2 regions of the Pseudomonas tussilaginis genome follow, and region 2 is predicted to be linked to the other one. Evidence: riboswitches for the same ligand, from Rfam matches in the RefSeq annotation. Region 2 holds a riboswitch; the other holds the start of a gene.

Region 1 (3,398 bases), 1.7 Mb from region 2:
GACGGTGACGTAAAGCTTCTTGCCGTCACGGCTGGCAATGACGTTCTTGGTCCAGTGATGATTCAACGGGCCGCCAGGCAACTCGGCGACCACCGCCGCAGGTGTGGTGATCGAGGTGGCCCCGGGTTCATAGCGAAAGCGCAGCAGGCGGTCGGTATCGGCTACGTAGAAGTCATTGCCGACCAGGGTCATGCCAAACGGTGAATTGAGGTTTTCGATAAAGGTTGTGCGGGTTTCGGCCACACCGTCGTGATCACTGTCGCGCAACAGGCTGATGCGATTAGGGCTGGGGACCCCGGCACCAGCACGTTTCATCACCTTGCCCATGACCCAGCCACGAATGCCTTTGCCGTCTTCAGGCTTGGGCGGCGCATTGGTTTCGGCGACCAGTACGTCGCCATTGGGCAGCACATAGAGCCAGCGCGGATGGTCCAGGCCGTCGGCGAACGCGGCGACCTGCGTGCCAGGCGCCGCGACCGGCGTGCGGCCTTGTGGCCAGCCGACGGCGGGGGCGATGTTGACGGTCGGGATCAAGGTCTTGTTCGGTTCCGGCAGTTGCGGTGACGGGCCAAAGCCATCGCTCACTTGCAGGCGGGCACTTTCGCCGCAGCCGCTCAGTCCCGCACTTATTGCCAGCAGCAGTACAGTCGGTGCCTTGCCCATGTCGGTGTCCCTCGCGAAGTTGGCCTCTATGCTAGTAGAGGCAGCTAGGCGCGGGAGGTTCCCTCGACATCAGGCCTGCTTGAGCAGCAGGGCAACCCCGGGGTGATACTGCCCGGCCTCGTTATGCAACTTGCGGTAGGCATAAGGGAAGTACCAGGCAATCGCGCAGGCGGTATGCTTTTGCAGGTCGTCGACCAGATCCTGGAGTTCTTCGGGGCTGGCATGCTGGCCGGCTTTGAAGGGGCTGGCGAACAACGCCGCCACCTTGAGCTGACTAGGGGCCGCGACCTGGCGGGCGGCATAAACGGTTTCCTGCAGGGCATTGTTCAGGTCGAGGCGGGCGATTCGCGGCCAGCGCTGGCTGGTTTGCAGGTAGGCGGCTTCTTCGCGGTTGGCGATGTACAGGTCGCAGCGACCTTCACGCTCACCTTCATCGCGTTGTTTCTTACTCTGGTGATGCTGCAGGGTCACCAGTTCTGCTTGCCAGGCAGCCGCCGAGAGCAGGCTTAGGTTGGCTTGGGTGCCATGCCAATAAGCGGCTTCGTTGTCGCCCAGGGTCTGGTTGAGGCGGTCGATGCAGTCGAACCAGCGCTCCAGGGCCGGGCGCAGAAATTCCAGGCGCGGGTTGTTGATGATCAGTCCTTGCATGCCGTTCTCTCCGTTGTCGTTGTATTCGAGTACAGCCAGTTGTGGCTATTTGATATCACTGCTATCAGGCTGGCACAAGATGACAAAAGCGCCATTGATCCAGGCCAGTGCAGTGCCTTTCATTGACGCTCCGGGTGCAACCCTCTAACCTTCGCGACTTGTTTCAGGTGCTCTGTGGGCTTTGGCCTGGCAGGGTGAAACAGGGAAGCCGGTGGGCACGTCAATCGCGTGCGAGTCCGGCGCTGCCCCCGCAACGGTAGGTGAGTCAAGGCCGCGCATGGCCACTGGGTGATCAGGCCCGGGAAGGCGCGCGACCCTGGGTGTTCATGACCCCGCTCACAAGCCCGGAGACCGGCCTGTAACAGCCAACGGCATCACGGAGGGTGATGCGCGGTTCTTTCGGCTCGTGCCGCAGTCCTGCGCGTTTCTCCGTCTGCCTTATCCATTGATCTGCAGCCATATCCTTATCTCGAATCCTGTGCAGCCCTGTGTTGTCAGGCTCGTTGCGGGATCGGCTGACAGTGGTTTGCGGAGTCTGCGATGACTGAATCCACCGAGCGTGACCAGCGCCACCTGGCTCGTATGCAGCGCAAGAAGGCGATAATCGACGAGCGCATTGCCAACGCTCCGAGCGAATGCGGCTTGTTGCTGGTACTCAGCGGTAACGGCAAAGGCAAGAGCAGCTCTGCTTTCGGCATGCTGGCCCGGGCCATGGGCCATGGCATGCAATGTGGCGTGGTGCAGTTCATCAAAGGCCGTAACAGCACCGGTGAAGAATTGTTCTTCCGACGCTTTCCCGAGCAGGTGCGCTATCACGTGATGGGCGAGGGCTTCACCTGGGAAACCCAGGACCGCCAGCGCGACATCGCTGCTGCCGAAGCAGCCTGGGCGGTATCGCGCCAGTTGCTGCAGGACCCCAGCATCACCTTCGTCGTCCTTGATGAACTGAACATCGCCCTCAAGCACGGCTACCTCGACCTGGACCAGGTGCTCAGCGACCTGCAGGCGCGTCCGCCGATGCAGCATGTGATTGTCACCGGTCGCGGTGCCAAGGATGAAATGATCGAACTGGCCGATACCGTCACTGAGATGGGCATGATCAAACATGCCTTCCAGGCTGGCATCCGCGCCCAGAAGGGCGTTGAACTATGAGTGACACGCGCCACTGCCCGGCGGTGCTGATTGCCGCCCCGGCCTCGGGCCAGGGCAAGACCACGGTGACGGCGGCGCTGGCGCGGCTGCACCGCAACCTCGGGCGTAAGGTGCGGGTGTTCAAGTGCGGCCCGGATTTTCTTGATCCGATGATCCTTGAACGAGCCAGTGGTGCGCCGGTGTACCAGCTCGACCTGTGGATGGTGGGGGAGCAGGAAAGCCGACGTTTGTTGTGGGAAGCGGCGGGCGAAGCCGATCTGATCCTGATCGAAGGGGTCATGGGGTTGTTCGACGGTACACCGTCGAGTGCCGATCTGGCCCGGCATTTTAATGTGCCGGTGCTGGCGGTGATCGACGGCACCGCCATGGCTCAGACGTTCGGTGCTCTGGCCTTGGGGCTGGCGCGTTATCAAGCGGACCTGCCGTTTGCCGGGGTACTGGCGAACCGCGTCGGTACCCTGCGTCACGCCCAATTGCTCGAAGGCAGCCTGACGCAAGGGCTGCGCTGGTACGGCGGTCTGTCGCGAGAAACCGGTATTGAGCTACCGAGTCGCCACTTGGGACTGGTTCAGGCCAGTGAACTCAATGACCTGGATGTTCGCCTGGATGCCGCAGCGGCAGCCCTGGGGGCCAGTTGTGAGTCGTCCTTGCCGCCACCCGTAGCGTTCGCTGCGCCGTGTGTCGAGGTCATCGAACCTTTACTTAGTGGGGTTACGATCGCAGTGGCTCGGGATGAAGCCTTCGCCTTCACCTATGGTGCCAACCTCGACTTGTTGCAGGCCATGGGTGCTGAGCTGAAGTTTTTCTCGCCGTTGCATGACCGTACCTTGCCGCCAGCGGACAGCTTGTACCTGCCGGGCGGCTACCCGGAACTGCATCACCAGGCACTGGCCGCTAACACCTCGATGCTCAGCGCTATCCGCGCTCATCACCAT
Region 2 (3,398 bases):
GTGCTTGTCGAAGCGAGTGCCGACGCCCTGGATCAGCAGGCGCATCGGTTTGCCAGGAATCGCGGCAAAGCCTTTGACCCGCAGAATTCCGTGCTGCACCACCAGTTGGGTCAGGGCGTCGAGCAACAGGCTCTCGTCAGCTTGCGGCAGCTCGATGGAAATCGAATCGAAGGCATCGTGATCATGATCGTCGTGATCATCATCACCCTCATGATGCGAATCGTGGTGCGTGCGCCGACTATCGATGTGCGCTTCCGATTCGGCGCCCAGGCCCAACAGCACCTCCAGTGGCAGACGGCCGCTGCTGGCTTCGATGACTTTCACTGCAGGCGGCAGCTCTTCCTGCACTTCGCTGCGGACCTTGGCCAGGTCATCCGCAGCAATCAGATCAGCCTTGTTCAGGATCACCAGGTCAGCACTGGCCAGTTGGTCGGCAAACAGCTCGTGTAGCGGCGACTCGTGGTCCAGGTTCGGATCGAGCTTGCGCTGCGCATCGACCTGCTCCGGGTAGGCAGCAAAGGTGCCCGCGGCCACGGCTGGGCTGTCGACCACAGTGATCACCGCATCAACGGTGCAGGCGTTGCGGATTTCCGGCCACTGGAAGGCTTGTACCAAGGGCTTGGGCAGGGCCAGGCCGCTGGTTTCGATGAGGATGTGGTCCAGATCACCGCGCCGGGCAACCAATTCACGCATGACCGGGAAGAACTCTTCCTGCACGGTGCAGCACAGACAGCCGTTGGCCAGCTCGTAGACGCGGCCGCTGGCCTCTTCCTCAGTGCAGCCGATGCTGCATTGCTTAAGGATCTCGCCGTCGATGCCCAGTTCGCCGAACTCGTTGACGATCACCGCGATACGCCGCCCCTGGGCGTTGTCGAGCATATGCCGCAGCAACGTGGTTTTGCCCGAGCCGAGGAAGCCGGTAACGATGGTGACGGGGAGTTTGGCCAGTGTTTTCATGTCGATGCCCTTGGCAGGAATGGCGGGCATGCGGGACGAGAACCGCAGGCGTCATTGCCTGGGCGCGTTCGCCACCGGATCACCCCGCCCGGTTTATGTCGGAAACTGTTCGAGGCAGGTCTCCTGGCTTGCACTGCTGCGGCCCAAGGCCGCTGGAACGACGCCTTCCCGCAGAACGCAGTGGCTGTGTCGAACCGTTCAATGCTTACAGTTGCGGGGGCAGCCGCGGCTTGAACCGCGTTCCCGTCTTAGCTTCGGCCAGCGCCGAAGAACCTCGAAGCGGCTAGGCTACGCAGTGCCTGGTAAGCGGTCAACTGCTGTCACGATTGACGCCCGCCCTTACCCGTGATTTGCTAGCGCCATTCGTTTGGGTGCCCTTTACAGGGTGAAACTGGGAAACCGGTGCGTCATACATCGCTTATAAAGGTGTATGGCAAGTCCGGTGCTGCCCCCGCAACGGTAAGTGAGAAAAGCGTCAAAACCACTGTGCCCGTAGTCTGGCATGGGAAGGTGACGCCTCGGCTGAGCAATTTGTCCGCCCTCACAAGCCCGGAGACCGGCCCAACACTGATCTGACAAACCCGCGGTGGGCGGGCGCTGTTGCAACCCCTGGGCGCGTTCCGTGCAGGGGGTTCTTGCGCTTGCCTGTTGCCGAACAACACCAAGAGGAAAGCGCCATGCCTATCAGTACCGCCAGTCACACCGCCGTTACCCCTTCAAGTCTCAGCCAGCGCCTGCTGGTTGCTGTCGGTGCCTCGCTGCTGGGCCTGTGCCTGGTGTACTTTGCCGGTTTCTCGCACATCGAAGCGGTACACAACGCCGCCCACGATACCCGTCACAGCGCCGCTTTCCCCTGCCACTGAGTACCGTCCGATGATCAAGCGTATTGCGAGTACCGCAGGGTTTGCCGGACTGCTGGCCGCCCTGCTGCTGACCCTGCTGCAAAGCTTCTGGGTTGCGCCGTTGATTCTTCAGGCGGAAACCTATGAAAGTGCCGCGCCTGCGGTCGAAACACCACACGCGCATGCTGCCGGTACCGCCGAGCATCATCACGACAGCGAAGCCTGGGCACCGGAAGATGGCTGGCAACGAGTACTGTCAACCACCGGCGGTAACCTGGTGGTCGCCGTAGGCTTTGCCCTGATCCTCGCCGCCCTCTATACCCTGCGTGCGCCGAAGACGGTTATCAGTGGTGCACTGTGGGGCCTGGGTGGCTTCGCCGTGTTCTGCCTGGCGCCGACCTTGGGCCTGCCACCGGAGCTGCCAGGTACTGCCGCTGCCGATCTGGCTCAGCGTCAGGCCTGGTGGGTCGGCACTGCCGCCGCCACCGCCGTCGGTCTGGGGTTAATGGTGTTCGCCCAAAACTGGCTGTTAAAAGCACTGGGCGTCGTGCTGCTGGTCGTGCCGCATGTGATTGGCGCACCGCAGCCGCAAGTACATGAAATGCTCGCGCCAGAAGCCCTGGAAGCGGAGTTCAAGGTCGCCTCGTTGCTGACCAACGCGGCATTCTGGCTGGCCTTGGGGCTGATCAGTGCCTGGTTGTTCCGTCGCCCGAGCCGGGCCTGAAGCTCATGCCGCTGTTCGTCGGCCTGGGTTGCCGACGGGGTTGCCCGGTAGAAACGCTGGGCAACCTGCTGGTGCAGACACTCAAGGCCCACAACTTGCCACTTACGGCAGTCGCGGGCCTTGCCAGCATCGACCTCAAGCACGATGAGCCTGGGCTGCAACAACTGGCCCAGCAGTTGAATGTCCCGTTGCTGTTTTTCAGTGCCGCACACTTAGCGCCCTTCGAACAGCGCTTGAGCCATCGTTCAGTCGTTGCCTACCAACACAGCGGTTGCTACGGCGTCGCCGAAAGCGCCGCTCTGGCCTTGGCCGAGCAACTCGCAGGCCCGGCCCACCTGCGCATTACCCGCACGCTGTGTGCCGACGCCAGCCTGGCGTTGGCCACAGTGGCAGCATTTGGCAGATAATCCGCGCTTTCTTCTCAAGGACTTTGCATGACCGTCTATTTCATCGGTGCCGGCCCCGGCGACCCCGAGCTGATCACCGTCAAGGGCCAGCGCCTGATCCATCGCTGCCCGGTGATCATCTATGCCGGTTCCCTGGTACCGACTGCGGTGCTTGAAGGCCATCGCGCCGAGACGGTAATCAACAGTGCCGAACTGCATCTGGCGCAGATCATCGAAGCGATCAAGCACGCCCACGACCAGGGCCTGGATGTGGCGCGCGTCCATAGCGGTGACCCGAGCCTGTACGGTGCAATCGGTGAGCAGATCCGTTACCTGCGCGAGCTGGGCATTCCCTATGAGATCGTCCCCGGCGTAACGGCCGTGGCCGCCAGCGCCGCCCTGCTCGGTTGCGAACTGACCTTACCGGACATCGCCCAGACCGTGATCCTCACCCGCTACGGGGACAAGTCGCCGATGCCCGAGGGCGAG

The links. A riboswitch is a leader RNA that binds a small molecule or an ion and turns the genes downstream of it on or off. The one in region 2 is predicted to bind cobalamin.
Region 1: linked by a shared signal. The riboswitch ahead of cobO (cob(I)yrinic acid a,c-diamide adenosyltransferase) and the one ahead of CX511_RS14220 (CbtB domain-containing protein) in region 2 are both predicted to bind cobalamin.

What each region holds. Positions count from the first base shown of each region.
Region 1 covers NZ_CP088149.1:1,474,503-1,477,900, forward strand. The annotation lists gene CX511_RS06910 (PQQ-dependent sugar dehydrogenase) at 1-663, opposite strand, end outside; gene CX511_RS06915 (hypothetical protein) at 733-1,311, opposite strand; cobalamin riboswitch at 1,460-1,685, shown strand; gene cobO (cob(I)yrinic acid a,c-diamide adenosyltransferase) at 1,852-2,463, shown strand; gene CX511_RS06925 (cobyrinic acid a,c-diamide synthase CobB) at 2,460-3,398, shown strand, end outside.
Region 2 covers NZ_CP088149.1:3,186,161-3,189,558, forward strand. The annotation lists gene cobW (cobalamin biosynthesis protein CobW) at 1-957, opposite strand, end outside; cobalamin riboswitch at 1,054-1,249, opposite strand; cobalamin riboswitch at 1,312-1,536, shown strand; gene CX511_RS14220 (CbtB domain-containing protein) at 1,635-1,820, shown strand; gene CX511_RS14225 (CbtA family protein) at 1,831-2,523, shown strand; gene CX511_RS14230 (cobalamin biosynthesis protein) at 2,529-2,930, shown strand; gene cobM (precorrin-4 C(11)-methyltransferase) at 2,958-3,398, shown strand, end outside.